One region of the Nocardiopsis sp. NPDC055551 genome, then DNA from elsewhere that is predicted to be linked to it. Evidence: riboswitches for the same ligand, from Rfam matches in the RefSeq annotation. Region 1 holds a riboswitch; the other holds the start of a gene.
The links. Region 1 has a riboswitch for glycine ahead of gcvP (aminomethyl-transferring glycine dehydrogenase). Riboswitches for the same ligand answer to the same signal wherever they lie in the genome.
Positions count from the first base shown of each region.

Region 2: another riboswitch for glycine. It lies ahead of gcvT (glycine cleavage system aminomethyltransferase GcvT); the one in region 1 lies ahead of gcvP (aminomethyl-transferring glycine dehydrogenase).

Region 1 is NZ_JBSHJJ010000001.1:196,913-204,085, reverse strand. Features, by position in the region: gene ACWGSK_RS00825 (DUF5999 family protein) at 1-41, shown strand, start outside; gene ACWGSK_RS00820 (tetratricopeptide repeat protein) at 188-1,432, opposite strand; gene gcvP (aminomethyl-transferring glycine dehydrogenase) at 1,647-4,517, opposite strand; glycine riboswitch at 4,640-4,732, opposite strand; gene ACWGSK_RS00810 (MerR family transcriptional regulator) at 4,860-5,348, opposite strand; gene ACWGSK_RS00805 (bifunctional nuclease family protein) at 5,817-6,290, opposite strand; gene ACWGSK_RS00800 (FHA domain-containing protein) at 6,461-7,006, opposite strand.
Region 2 is NZ_JBSHJJ010000013.1:42,100-49,272, forward strand. Features, by position in the region: gene glyA (serine hydroxymethyltransferase) at 1-1,132, opposite strand, end outside; gene gcvH (glycine cleavage system protein GcvH) at 1,135-1,515, opposite strand; gene gcvT (glycine cleavage system aminomethyltransferase GcvT) at 1,681-2,793, opposite strand; glycine riboswitch at 2,941-3,041, opposite strand; gene ACWGSK_RS22275 (penicillin-binding transpeptidase domain-containing protein) at 3,191-4,093, shown strand; gene ACWGSK_RS22280 (3-deoxy-7-phosphoheptulonate synthase) at 4,173-5,234, opposite strand; gene ACWGSK_RS22285 (AMP-binding protein) at 5,439-7,163, opposite strand.

The DNA.
Region 1 (7,173 bases):
GGGCGGTCGTGGCCCCGCACCGCCCCCGCGCCGCGGCCTGAAGCGACCGACCACCGGTCCTCGACCGGCACCCGGCCACGATTTCCACCGACCTCGTGGCCCCCACCGAATGTCCGATCCCCTGATCCCTCGACCTCTCCCGCCCGGGAACCGCGAAATCCCGGGCGGTGACGTGTGCGCGAACCGGTCAGGGACCGTCCGGCCAACCCTGGGGGAGCACGTCCTCCCCCATCGCCTCCGCGAGCCGACGCCGGAAGTCCGCGTGAACGTCCGGGCCCCACACCAGTTCGCTCGGGGCTCGCAGGGCCTGCTCCATGGCGGCGCGCAGCGCGGCCGGGCGTGACTCGCCCTCCACCACCGGCACCGCCAACAGGGCGTGCATCTGAGTCACCGTCGCGAAGAGCTCCCCGGCGAGCACGGACGCGCTGGAGGTCGCCACGGCCTCCTCCAGGTACCCCTCCCACCAGGGTTCGGGCGTCTCCTCACCGTCCTCGTCCCCGGCTTGGGCGAAGGAGCGGCGCAGCCGCCACCGCACTTCTTCGGCGGTCTCCGTGTCCCGGCTCTCCAACCCGGTACGCCAGGCCCGGGCCGCCTCGTCCGGTTCGCCCCGCAGGACCAACAGACCGGCCAGAAGCTCCACCGCGGCGCCCGAGGTGCGCGCCCGCGGGTGCGCCCCCTCGTCGGCGGTGCCCGGCTCGGCGACCCCGGCGACGTCGGAGATGGCCCGCTCCAGGTGGGTGGCGGCGCGCAACAGGCGCAGACCCGGGTCGTCTCCCACCGCCAGACCGCGCTCGACCGCCACGGAGGCGCCCTCCACCTGTCCTCGGTCCAACAGGCGCCCCGCCAGGTCCCTGGCGGCGTCCTGGACCGTGGTGGCGTGCAGACGGCTCATCGGTTCGCCTTCGGGCGGCAGTTCCAGCGCGGCCTCCCAGTGCTCCTCCGCCTCGGTGTGCTCACCCCGCGTTTCGGCCTCTCGCGCCAACCCGTAGCGGGCCACCGCGCCGTAGGCCGCGCCACCCGATCCCAGCAGCCGTTCCCACACCCGGGCGGCCTCACCGTGCGAGCCCTCCTGCTCCAGGGACAGCGCCAGGTGGTAGGCGGCTCGTGGCGCGTAACGCGCGTCCCCGGTGGACAGCGCCCGACGGGCGGCCTCACGCGCGGCGGCCAGGTCGCCGCGCTGGTCTTGGACCACGGCCAGCCCCAACAGGGCCCGTGCCCGCACCCTGGGATGCGGGTCGGCGGCGACCGCCTGCTGGTAGAGCTTGGCGGCGCGTTTGAGGTGCCCGTTCTCGGCCAGGTCGCGGGCCTGATCGCACAGGTCGGCGGCGTCCCCGCCACCGGTTCCGGTGTCCTCGACGTCTTCGGGGTCGATGGCCTGGGGCTGCGGGTCCGAGGGTCCAGGGCGTGCGGAAGATCCGGACGTCGTGGTCATGGTGTGCGACTTTCCGTGGGGGCGAGGGTCACGCGGTGGGCGGCGCGAGTGTTCTGCTCGCCGTAACTCTAACCTGCCGGTCGATGACGAGAGCTGCGCCCTGGTAGTGGATGTCGCGTGTCGCCCCACCCGAAGCGATGCCTTTACGTTGTAGATTCGCTATGGTCCGAAAAGAGCGGAGCGCCGACCGAAGCCGACACCCCGCTCACCACCCTCAGAGCTCGAAGGCCTCCGGCGGCGGGCAGGAGCAGACCAGGTTGCGGTCACCGTAGGCCTGGTCGATCCGACCGACCGGCGGCCAGTACTTGTCCTGGCGCAGCGACGGCAGCGGGTAGGCGGCTTCGGAGCGCGTGTAGCCGCGGCCCCACTCGTCGGCGGTCAGCGCCTCCGCGGTGTGCGGAGCGCCCCACAGCGGGTTGTCCTCGGCGCCCCACTCCCCCTTGGCCACCTTGTCGATCTCACCGCGGATGGCGATCATCGCCTGGATGAACCGCTCCAACTCGGCGAGATTCTCGCTCTCGGTCGGCTCCACCATGAGCGTGCCGTTGACCGGGAAGGACATGGTCGGCGCGTGGAAGCCGTAGTCCATCAGCCGCTTGGCGACGTCCTCGTTGCTGATGCCACTGGTCTTCTGCAACGGACGGATGTCGATGATGCACTCATGCGCCACCAGTCCGCCCGCACCGGTGTACAGGACCGGGTAGTAGGGCTCCAGGCGCTTGGCGATGTAGTTGGCCGAGAGCACCGCGGTCTCGGTGGCCGAACGCAGCCCCTTCTCCCCCATCATGCGCACGTACGCCCAGGAGATCGGCAGGATGCCCGCCGAACCGAACGGCGCCGCCGAGACGGGACCGACCCCGGTGTGCGGGCCGGCCTCCGGCTGGCCCGGGTGGTTGGGCAGGAAGCCCGCCAGGTGCGAACGAACCGCGACCGGACCCACGCCCGGGCCGCCGCCGCCGTGCGGGATGCAGAAGGTCTTGTGCAGGTTCAGGTGGCTGACGTCGGCGCCGAACTCGCCCGGCTTGGCCCAACCCACCAGGGCGTTCAGGTTGGCCCCGTCGACGTAGACCTGGCCTCCGGCCTCGTGCACCAGGCGGCACACCTCGGTGATGGTGTCCTCGTACACACCCGCGGTGGAGGGGTAGGTGACCATGATGGCCGCCAGCTCCTCGCGGTGCTTGTCGGTCTTGGCGCGCAGGTCGTCCAGGTCGACGTTGCCGTCGTCGTCACAGGCCACCACGGACACACGCATGCCCGCCATGACGGCGCTGGCGGCGTTGGTGCCGTGCGCCGAACTGGGGATCAGGCACACGTCCCGGTGGGCCTGCCCGCGCGAGCGGTGGTAGCCGCGGATGGCGAGCAGGCCGGCGAGCTCACCTTGGGAACCGGCGTTGGGCTGTAGGGACACCGCGTCGTAGCCGGTGACCTCGACCAGCCAGGCCTCCAGGTCGCGGATGAGCGCCACGCTGCCGGCCGCCTGGTCCATCGGGGCGAACGGGTGCAGCCCGGCGAACTCGGGCCAGGTGATGGGCTCCATCTCGGCGGTGGCGTTGAGCTTCATGGTGCACGAGCCCAGCGGGATCATCGTGCGGTCCAGCGCCAGGTCCCGGTCGGCCAGACGGCGCATGTAACGCAGCAACGAGGTCTCACTGCGGTGGGTGTTGAAGACCTCGTGGGTGAGGTAGTCGACGCCGCGCGTCAGGTCCGCGGGCAGGCGGTCGGCGGACTCGTCCACCGTCACCGGGCCGCGCTCGGCACCACGGTCGGCCTCGCCGAAGGCGGCCAGGACCTTGCCCAGGGTGTCCACGCCGGTGGTCTCGTCCACGCTCAGACCGACCGTGTGCTGGTCGGTGGCGAGCAGGTTAACGCCGGACTCCAGTGCCCGCTCCACGACGCGGTCGGCGCTGGGCACGCGCACGCGCAGGGTGTCGAAGTACGCGCCGTGGACGACCTCGAAGCCGCGCTTGGTGAGCGCGTCGGCCAGGGACGCGGTGCGGGTGTGCACCTGACGGGCGATGGCCCGCAGCCCATCGGGGCCATGGTAGACGGCGTACATGCCGGCCATGATCGCCAGCAGTACCTGGGCGGTGCAGATGTTGCTGGTGGCCTTCTCCCGACGAATGTGCTGTTCACGGGTCTGCAGGGCCAGACGGTAGGCGGGTCTGCCGACGTTGTCGACGGACACCCCGACCAGACGACCGGGCAGCTGCCGGCGCAGCTTCTCGCCCACGGACATGTAACCGGCGTGCGGGCCGCCGAAGCCGAGCGGCACACCGAAGCGCTGGGTGGAACCCACCGCGATGTCCGCGCCCAGTTCACCGGGGCTGCGCAGCAGGGTCAGGGCGAGGATGTCGGCGGCGACCACGGCCAGCGCGCCGCGCTCGTGCGCCTGCTCGATGACCGCGCTCGGGTCGCGGACCACACCGCTGGAGGCCGGGTACTGGACCAGGACTCCGAAGGCCTCGCCCTCGGGCAGGCCCTTGGTCAGGTCGGCGACGACGACCTCGATGTCCAGGGGCTCGGCGCGGGTGCGCAACACCTGCAGGGTCTGCGGGAAGACGTCGGCGTCCACGACGAAGACGTCGCTCTTGACCTTGGAGGCGCGTCGGGCCAGGGTCATGGCCTCGGCCGCGGCGGTCGCCTCGTCCAACAGCGAGGCGCCGGTGATGGGCAGACCGGTCAGGTCCGAGACCGCGGTCTGGAAGTTGAGGAGGGCCTCCAACCGGCCTTGGGAGATCTCCGGTTGGTAGGGCGTGTACGCGGTGTACCAGGCCGGGTTCTCCATGATGTTGCGCAGGATGACCGGCGGGGTGAGCGTGTCGTAGTAGCCCAGGCCGATGAGTGTGGTGTGGGGGCGGTTGCGACCGGCCAACTCCCGCAGCTCGGCCAGGGCCTCGGCCTCTCCCGCGGCCTCGGGCAGGGCCAGCGGGGCGCTCTGCCCGGGGCCGGTGAGGATGGACTCGGGCACGGCGGCGCTCATGAGCTCGGTCGTGGAGCCGTAGCCCACGGTCTTGAGCATCTCCGCCGTCTCGGTGGGCGTGGGGCCGATGTGCCGGTCGGCGAAGACCCGGGCGGGTGCGCCCATGGTCGAGGCGTTCGACGGGTCAGTCACGGAGACCTCCTGGTGACAGGGCCGATTCGATCGGCGGTGTTCCTCACGGTCTCCCCCTCTGTCACCGGGCACGACGATGCCGGCTCCAGAGCGGCCTCCTTCGCGCGGTCCATGGTGCCTGAGAGGTTACTGGGGAGTATTGCCCCGTCGGCGCCCCGTAGCGTCGGGGTCTCTCCCGCGCGATATCAAAAGCCTGCTGACGCTCTGTACATGTATCCAAGCAGGGAGAAATGTCGGTTTTCACCCCTGTTGTGGTTACGAAGGTACTCGATCGGACTCCGGAACGAGGAGCCAGGGCACACCTTCGTACCGCTCTCAACCGGTACGGCGTTCACGTCGCCGACGGGCCAGTTCGTCGACGGGTCGGGGGTCCGGGGTGGGAAGGTCGGAACGGGCCTCGGCCGGGACGACCCCCAGCGCCTCCTCCAGCTCACGGGCCACGTTCGCCAACGCCAACCCGAACATGCCCTGGCCCCGCTGCATGAGGTCGACGACCTCGTCGGGGGAGGTGCACTCGTAGACGCTCACACCGTCGCTCATCAGGGTGATGCGGGCCAACTCCCCGGCGGGACGGCCGCGCAGGTGGTCGACGGCCGTGCGGATCTGCTGCAGGGAGATCCCGGTGTCCAGGAGACGCTTGGCCACCTTCAGCATCAGGATGTCCGGAAGACTGTACAGCGGGGCGTTTTCGGCTCCTGTGCGCACGCTCGGCTCCACCAGGCCGGTTCTGGCCCAGTAGTCGAGCTGTCGATAGGTGATCCCGGCGGCCGTACACGCCGCTGGGCCCCGATACCCGACGTCCATAGGCAGCGCCATCACGTCCTCTTCGCACAGTAGGCCCTGCTGCCCCGCTAGCCGCAGCGCGGACCGCCTGTCATGGGGATCCCGCTTGCCGCTCGCTACCGCCACGCCGACCTCCGGCTTCTCGTCCCACGGCGGCATCGACAGGGGAAGGTCCACTCAGGGAATGGGCGCGCCGCGGGTTCCACAGCACTGACGGTAGGGCGACGCCAAGGCAGCGTCAACGAAGCCGCCCGGCGCGTCGCCAAGTACGCGCGGTGACGGCTCCGACCCACCCGTACGTCCGATGCCCCGAGGAGACCGGGCCTTTTCGGTTGTGGTCGCCGCGTCCATTCCCTCATCCCAATCTACCACTGACCCCGATAATGAAGTCGCAGGTCACAGCCGTGTCCTCGGCCTCATGGGCCGATGGGCCCGCTCGGGCAAGGAAGAGGGGCCCACGCCGTGCGCGGGCCCCGCCCTTGCGATCTCTCAGGTACTGCGTCGACCGAAGTCCTCGGGCGAGATGTTGTCCAGGAACTCCCGGAACGCCTCGACCTGGTCCTCCTGCTCGTCGGGTATCGGCATCCCCGCCTCGTCGATCACATCCTCGTGCGCGTAGATCGGGGTTCCGGTCCGCAGGGCCAGGGCAATGGAGTCGGAGGGTCGTGCACTGACCTCGACACCATTGCTGAAGACCAGTTCGGCGTAGAAGATGCCATCGCTCAGCCCCGTGATCCGTACCGTTTCCAGGCCGGTCTCCAGGGCGTCGAGCACGTCCCGGAACAGGTCGTGCGTGAGAGGTCGGGCGGGCGCGACCCCCTGTTGGGCCAAGGCGATGGCGGTGGCCTCCACCCCGCCGATCCAGATCGGCAGGTAGCGGTCACCCTCGGATTCCTTGAGCAGGACAATCGGTTGGTTCGAAGGCATCTCAACCCGGACGCCGACGACCTCCATGTGCTTCACAGCGTCTCCGTCCCACGAGTCGTCATGCCGGCTGGGCGCTCGTCCCTGCTCCCCCGTCGGATCAGGACCCGAGGGCGAAATCGGCACCCTTCGTTACAAAGCTCTCCGGAGGTGGAGGGCCGCAAACCTCTTCGGCCCTCCCACCCCCGTCGACCGTGGTCACCGATCCGTCATCGGCGGGGCTTGGTCAGCAGGATCATCCGGAACTTGCCGATCTGGATCTCGTCCCCACCACCCAGCTCGGCCTCGTCCACCGGTTCCCGGTTGACGTAGGTGCCGTTGAGACTACCGACGTCACGGACCCCGAACCCGTTACCCCTGCGGAAGAACTCCACGTGGCGTCGGGAGACGGTGACGTCGTCCAAGAAGATGTCGCTGTTGGGGTGGCGCCCGGCGGTGGTCACGTCGCTGTCCAGCAGGAAACGACTTCCGGCGTTGGGGCCACGGCGGACCACGAGTAGCGCGGTGCCCGGGGGCAACGCATCGGCACTGGCGGGGTCGTCGCCGCCGAGATCCTCACCCGCTTCCTCGTCCTCCAGGGCCTGTATCCCGGAGATGGAGATGGTGGAGGTGACGTCCCCTCCACCGGACTCCCCGCCCGTGTTGGACGGCGGATTCTGCTGGTCGGCCCTGCGGAGGGGAGTTCCACAGTGGGAGCAGAAACGGGCATCATCCGCAACGGCGTGACCGCACTGCGTGCAGTAAACGCTCGACATAGGTCGGCTCGGCCTCCTACCGCACGGGGCGGTGCTTGATTCGGCTGATCGGTGGCGCGTTCCGGCTCGCCGGACGGACACTGTGCCCGCTCAACGTCCGGAACACGGTGAGACGTTCCGCTTTCGCGGCAACGGATCGTCCCACACGGTCGGTCGCTAGGTCTCAT
Region 2 (7,173 bases), on a different contig from region 1:
GGGTGGCCAGGGCCGGGGTGCCGACCCGAAGGCCCGAGGTGACCATCGGTGGGCGCGGGTCGTTGGGCACCGCGTTGCGGTTGACCGTGATGCCGACCTCGTGCAGCAGATCCTCGGCCTCCTGGCCGTTGATCGGCGAGTCCACCAGGTCCACCAGGACGAGGTGGACGTCGGTGCCACCGGTGAGGACCTTGACGCCCGCCTCGGTCGCGTCCGGCCGGGTCAGGCGCTCGGCGAGGATGCGGGCACCGGCGACGGTGCGACGCTGACGCTCGGCGAACTCCTCGCTCGCGGCGACCTTGAACGAGACCGCCTTGGCCGCGATCACGTGCTCCAGCGGACCGCCCTGCATGCCGGGGAACACCGCGGAGTTGATCTTCTTGGCCAGCTCGGCCTTGGTCATGATCATGCCGCCGCGCGGACCACCCAGGGTCTTGTGCGTGGTGGTGGTGACCACGTCGGCGAACGGCACCGGGTTGGGGTGCAGTCCGGCCGCGACCAGACCGGCGAAGTGCGCCATGTCGACCATGAGCAGGGCGTCGACCTCGTCGGCGATCTTACGGAACCGCTCGAAGTCCAGCTGACGCGGGTAGGCGGACCAGCCCGCGACGATCATCTTCGGACGGTGTTCCTTGGCGAGGGCGGCGACCTCGTCGTAGTCGACGGTGCCGTCCTCGTCGCGCACGTGGTAGGCCACGGCGTTGAGGATCTTGCCGGAGTAGTTGATCCGCATGCCGTGGGTGAGGTGACCACCATGGGCCAGGTCCAGACCGAGGATGGTGTCGCCCGGCTTGAGCAGGGCGAAGTACACCGCGGTGTTGGCCTGGGCGCCCGAGTGCGGCTGCACGTTGACGTGCTCGGCGCCGAAGAGCTCCTTGGCACGGTCGATCGCGAGCTGCTCGATCACGTCGACGTGCTCACAGCCGCCGTAGTACCGACGGCCCGGGTAGCCCTCGGCGTACTTGTTGGTCAGGACCGTGCCCTGGGCCTCCAGAACCGCCTGAGGGGCGAAGTTCTCCGAGGCGATCATCTCAAGGGTGTCGCGCTGTCGGCCCAGTTCGGCGTCGACCGCCGCGGCGACCTCGGGGTCCAGCTCGCTCAGGGTCTGGTTGAGCAGGTTGTCGCTGGTCATCTTCAGTTCTCGCCTTCGATCAGCTTGGTGTACTCCGCGGCGGAGAGCAGGTCCGTGGGTTCCTCGGACACCCGGACCTTGAACAGCCAACCGCTCTCGTAGGGGTCGGAGTTGATCGTCTCGGGCGCCTCTTCGAGGGCCTCGTTGATCTCGGTGACCTCACCGTCGACCGGCGAGAAGATCTCACTGACGGACTTGGTGGACTCGACCTCGCCGGCCGGGTCGTCCGTGTTGACCTCTTCCCCGACGGTGGGGGCCTCGACGAAGACGATGTCGCCCAGCGACTCGGCCGCGAACGCGGTGATGCCGACGGTGGCCACCCCGTCCTTGATCACGACCCACTCGTGTTTGGCGGTGTAACCCAGCTCCGTGGGAACGCTCACTTCAACTCTCCTTGGAGATGCTCGTCCTTTGTGTGCCGTGCGCCCGTCGGACGCGCCGGCCCGACCCGACCTACGCCTGGTCACGCCCCGACCGTTCCGGTCCCTCGTGGGGATCCGGGTGGTGGCGCGCGCAGGTCCTGCGGGGGTCCGAAGGGGACCCCGCTCCTACGACTTCCGCTGGTAGAACGGAAGTTCGACCACGTCGACCTCCTCACCGCGGCCGCGCACGTCGACGGTGAACGTGCCGGTCGTGGTGTCGAGGTCGCCGTCCACGTAGGCCATGGCGATGGGGCGGCCCAGGGTGGGGGAGGGGGCGCCACTGGTGATGGTTCCGACGACGGCGCCGTCGCGCAGGACGTCCTGGCCCTTGCGCAGCGGGCGGCGGCCGCGGGCGACGAACCCGACCAGGCGCCGGGCGCGCGCGGTGCGCGATGCCTCCTCAAGGGCGGCGCGGCCTACGAAGTCGCCCTTCTCGAACTTGACCACGCGGCCCAGTCCGGCGTCGAAGGGGGTGAGCGCGGCGGTGAGTTCCTGGCCGTAGAGCGGCATCCCGGCCTCCAGGCGCAGGGTGTCGCGGGCCGACAGCCCGGCGGGGACCAGCCCGTGCTCGGCGCCGGCGGCCATGAGGGCGGCCCAGATCTCGGGTGCCTTGTCGGAGGGCCTGATGAAGATCTCGAAGCCGTCCTCGCCGGTGTAGCCGGTGCGGGCCAGCAGTACGGGGACCCCGGCGACGCTGTGCGAGTAGCCGGCGAAGTAGCGGATCTCGTCCAGGTTCGCGTCGGTGAGCGGGGCGAGGATCTCGACGGCCTTGGGGCCCTGCAGGGCGATGAGGGAGTAGTCCGCGGACTCGTCGACGACCTCGACGTCGAATCCGACGGCGCGCTCGGCCAGGGCGGAGGCGACCACCGGGACGTTGATCGCGTTGGCCACGACGAGGAACTCCTCCTCGGCCAGGCGATACACGATGAGGTCGTCGAGGACGCCGCCGTCCTCGGCGGTGAGCATGGTGTAGCGGGCGCGGCCGACCTTGAGCTTGGACAGGTGGCCGGCCAGGGCGTTGTCGAGGGCCTGGTCGGCCTGCGGGCCGCTCAGACGGATCTCACCCATGTGGGAGAGGTCGAAGAGCCCGGCGGCCTCGCGGACCGCGGTGTGTTCGGCGGTCTCGCTGCCGTAGCGCAGCGGCATGAGCCAGCCGGCGAAGTCGACGAGGGTGGCCCCGGCCTCTTCGTGGGTCTTGTGCAACGCCGTCAGACGGGGCGTGGAGGTGGACTCTGACATGGGCACTCCCGAGAGGATGGGCGTCGATTGTTGCGTTGAGGCGTTGCCATCCTCCCCCTCTGTCATGGGTGCCTGAGAGCTTCGCCACGCATGTGGTGTGGCTTGCACCTTCGGCGAGGGAACGTCGTCCCTGCTTTCCAGAGTGGTCTCGCCCGTACGGTCCGTGTGCCTGAGAGGTTGTCTGTGGGGAGGGATTGCTCCTTCGGCGGCCCGCGTTGGTTACGTGGGCGCTCTCCCGTACGGGGTCAGCAACGGGTTCAGCCTAGCAGCGGCGACACAGGGCTCCCAAGAGTGGCCGACGGGTTGTGGATCGACTCTTCGGAAGGTGGGGGACCGGAACGGGATCATGACCTAGCTTGGGATCGGACGTTCCCTCGAACACCGCTGGAGGAGCCGAGTGCGTACCGACACCGTTCCCATCCGTTCTCCCAGGACGGTCCGCTTCGCCCTGGCCGCCACCGGTTCCGTTCTCACCCTCGTGGCGGGCGTCGCGTGCTCGGGTGGTGGGGCCGAACCCGAGGCGGACCGGCCTGCTCGGCCGGACCAGAGCGGCACCCCGATCGCGTTCGGTGACCTGGAGGCGGTGGAGCGCCCCGAGCTCGCTTCGCTGCTGGACGAGGCGGGGGTGGAGGGCACCTTCGTGCTCCACGACGTGCGGGAGGGTTCCGTGACCGTGGTGGGCGCCGAGCAGGCCCGCGAACGGGTGGTTCCGGCGTCCACGTTCAAGCTCCCGAACACGCTCATCGCCCTGGAGACGGGTGTGGTGTCCGACCTCGACGAGGTGGTCTCCGACGGGGGCGAGGACGAGCTGAGTCTGCGCGAATCCCTGCCCACCCCCGACGTGTCGTTGCACCAGGAGGTCGCCGAACGCATCGGTCACGACCGGATGTCCACCTGGGTGGACCGTTTCGACTACGGCAACCGCAAGGTGGGCGAGGACGGCGAACCGGGCCGGTTCTGGGTGGACGGTCCGCTGGAGATCACCGCGGTGGAGCAGACCACGTTCCTGGCGGCGCTGGCCCGCGCCGACCTGCCGGTGGAGGTGGAGCACCAGGAGGCACTGCGGGAGATGCTGGAGATCGAACGCGGCGGCGACCACACCCTGTACGGGCGGACCGGTCTCGGCGCGGAGGCCGATTCGGTGCCGGGCTGGTGGGTCGGTTGGGTGGAGAACGGGGATGACCTGCACACGTTCGCGTTGCGTCTGGACGAGGACACCGACCCCGGGGTGCGCGAGTCGCTGGGACGCGACTTCCTGGTGGAACTCGACGTGCTCCCGCCGAGCGCCGCGGGTGCCTGAACGGTCCCGTGGACGCGGAAAGGGGGCTCGGCACGGATGTTCCGTGTCGAGCCCCCTTCCACGTCGTGGGGGACGAGGGTCAGGCGGCGTTCTTGCGGCGCCGGCGCACGGCCTCGGCGAGGTTGGTCAGCACACCCTCGGTGGTCTCCCAGCCCATGCACTTGTCGGTGATGGACTGGCCGTAGGTCAGCGCGGCCGGGTCCCCGAGCTTCTGGGCGCCCTCCTCGATGAAGCTCTCCAGCATCACGCCGATGATCCCCTTCTGGCCCTCGGCGACCTGGTCGGCGATCTCCTGGGCCACACCCACCTGGCGGACGTGGTCCTTGCCGCTGTTGGCGTGGCTGGCGTCGATCATCAGCCGCGGAGGCAGACCGGCCCCGCCGATGACCTCCAGGGCGGCGCCCACCGAGGCCGGGTCGTGGTTGGGGCCGCTACGTCCGCCGCGCAGGATGACGTGGCAGTCCGGGTTGCCCTGGGTCTCCACGACCGAACCGGCACCGCTGGGGTCCACACCGAAGAAGGTGTGCGAAGCGGAGGCCGCGCCCACGGCGTCCACTGCGACCTGCACGTCACCGTCGGTGCCGTTCTTGAACCCGACGGGGGTGCTCAGACCGCTGCTCAACTGACGGTGCACCTGGCTCTCGGTGGTGCGGGCGCCGATGGCGCCCCAGGACACCACGTCGGCGATGTACTGCGGGGTGATCGGGTCGAGGAACTCGGTCCCGGCGGGCAGCCCCAGCGCGTTGATGTCCAACAGGAGCTTGCGGGCGGTGCGCAGACCACGGTGCACGTCGTAGGTGTCGTCCAGCCCCGGGTCGTTGATCAGACCCTTCCAACCCACGGTCGTGCGGGGCTTCTCGAAGTACACGCGCATGACCACGCACAGGTCCGCGCTGATCGACGGCACCAGCTCGGCCAGGCGGTTCGCGTAGTCCATGGCGGACTCGGTGTCGTGCACCGAACACGGGCCGACGACGACCAGCAGACGGTCGTCCTCCCCGTCCAGGACGCGCTTGACCTCGGCGCGCGAGCTCTCGACCAAGGCGGTGCTCTCGTCGCCGAGCGGAAGTTCCGCGAGCAGGTCCCGGGGCGCGATGAGCGGCTTGTAACTCGCCACCCGTGTGTCATTGGTGCTCGTCATCGTTTCCCTGTTCCCGTCCGGTCGTTTTGTTGCGGTACTGAAACCGTAGCGCGGCACATCGGTGCCGGCGTGGTGACGTGAGTCATTCCACCGGTTCGCGGGGATGGGAAAGGACACATTTGCGCAATTGCCCGAACTCCGTCTCATGTTCTGAGACGAAAAGGCGCGGGTGCGATTATTCGGAACCTCGCGGGTGGGGAGGGATCATTCCTTCAACCCGGGGAGGTCCTCCTCCCAGAACTCACGTGGGTTGCGTGTGCCGTCGGTGACCGTGCCGCGTTCGGACTCGGCCCGGCGCAGGTGCACCCGTCGGATCTTACCCGAGTGGGTCTTGGGCAGGACTCCGAACTCCAGGCGGCGGACCCGCTTGTGCGGTGAGAGTCGATCGCGCGCGTACTGCAGGATGGCCCGCGCGCTCTCGGAGTCGGGTGCCACCCCGTCGACCGTGGTCACGTACGCCTTGACCACCGCCAGTCGCAGGGGATCGGGGGAGGGCACCACGGCCACCTCCGCCACGTATTCGTGTTCGACCAGAACGCTTTCCAGCTCGAATGGTGAGATGCGGTAATCCGAGGCCTTGAACACGTCGTCGATTCGGCCGATATAGGTAATGTGACCGCGAGAATCCACGGAGGCGATGTCCCCGGTGCGGTACCGGCCCGCGCGGGTGCTCCGGCGGGTGCGTTCGGGATCGTCGGAGTAACCGCGCATCGCGCCCACGGGGGCGTTGCCCAGGTCCACACAGATCTCGCCGGTGTCGGAGGGTTCCTCGGTGGCCGGGTCGATGATCGAGATGTCGTATCCGGGCAGCGCGCGGCCCATGGAACCGGTGACCACCGGCTGTCCGGGGCCGTTGCCGATGAGCATGGTCGTCTCGGTCTGCCCGAACCCGTCGCGCACGGTGATCCCCCACGCCTCCTGGAAGCGGTGGATCACCTCGGGATCGAGCGGTTCACCCGTGGCCACGGCCTCGCGCAGGTTCACCCGATACGCCCCGGGGTCGGCCTGGGCCAGCATCCGCCACACCGTGGGCGGAGCGCACAGGGTGTCCACCCCGCGCCGCACCAGCGCGTCGAGGAATCTCTCGGAATCGAACGCGGCCTGCTTGACCACGAGCACGGTCGCCTCCGCGTTCCACGGGCCGAAGAAGCTGCCGAAGGCGTGCTTGGCCCACCCGGGCGCGGACACGTTGAGGTGGATGTCCCCCGGCCGGACCCCCTGCCAGTACATGGTGGACAGGTGCCCGATGGGATAGGAACTCTGAGTGTGGGTGACCGGTTTTGGCGCGGTGGCGGTCCCCGAGGTGAAGTACATCAGCAGGGGATCGCCGGCGGCGGTGGGTCTGGGCTGCTGGAATTCCAGCCCGGCGTGTTCGGAGTCGGGGTAGCTGAGCCAGCCGTCCATGTAGCCCACGCAGATCCGCGTCCAGTGACCCCTCAACGGGTCGAAGCGTTCGGTCTCGGTGGGAGAGCAGACCACGTGCGAGATCTCGCCTCGGTCCAGCCGATCCACCAGGTCGCCCTCCGCGAGCGCCGGCGAGGTGGGACAGACCACCGCTCCCAGCTTGATCGCGGCCAGCGTGATCTCCCACAGTTCGACCTGGTCGCCCAAGGCCACCATGATCCGGTCGCCGGGGTGGACCCCCTGCGAGAGCAGCCAGTTGGCGACCTGGTCGGAGCGCTCGGACAACCGCCGGTAGGTGTGGCGGGTCTCGGTGCCGTCCTCCTCCACCAGCCATAACGCCGTCCGGTCCGGCCGGGTCGTCGCCACGTGGTCGAAGTGGTCGAGCGCCCAGTTGAAGTGTTCGGGCCGGGGCCAGGCGAATTCGCGTCGGACGGTCTCCTGGTCCTCCCGGTCCTCTTGGCGCTGTAGGAGCAGGTCCCGCGCGGCACGGAACTCCCGCGCGCCCTCGGACATCCCTTTCGACATCGAAGACCTC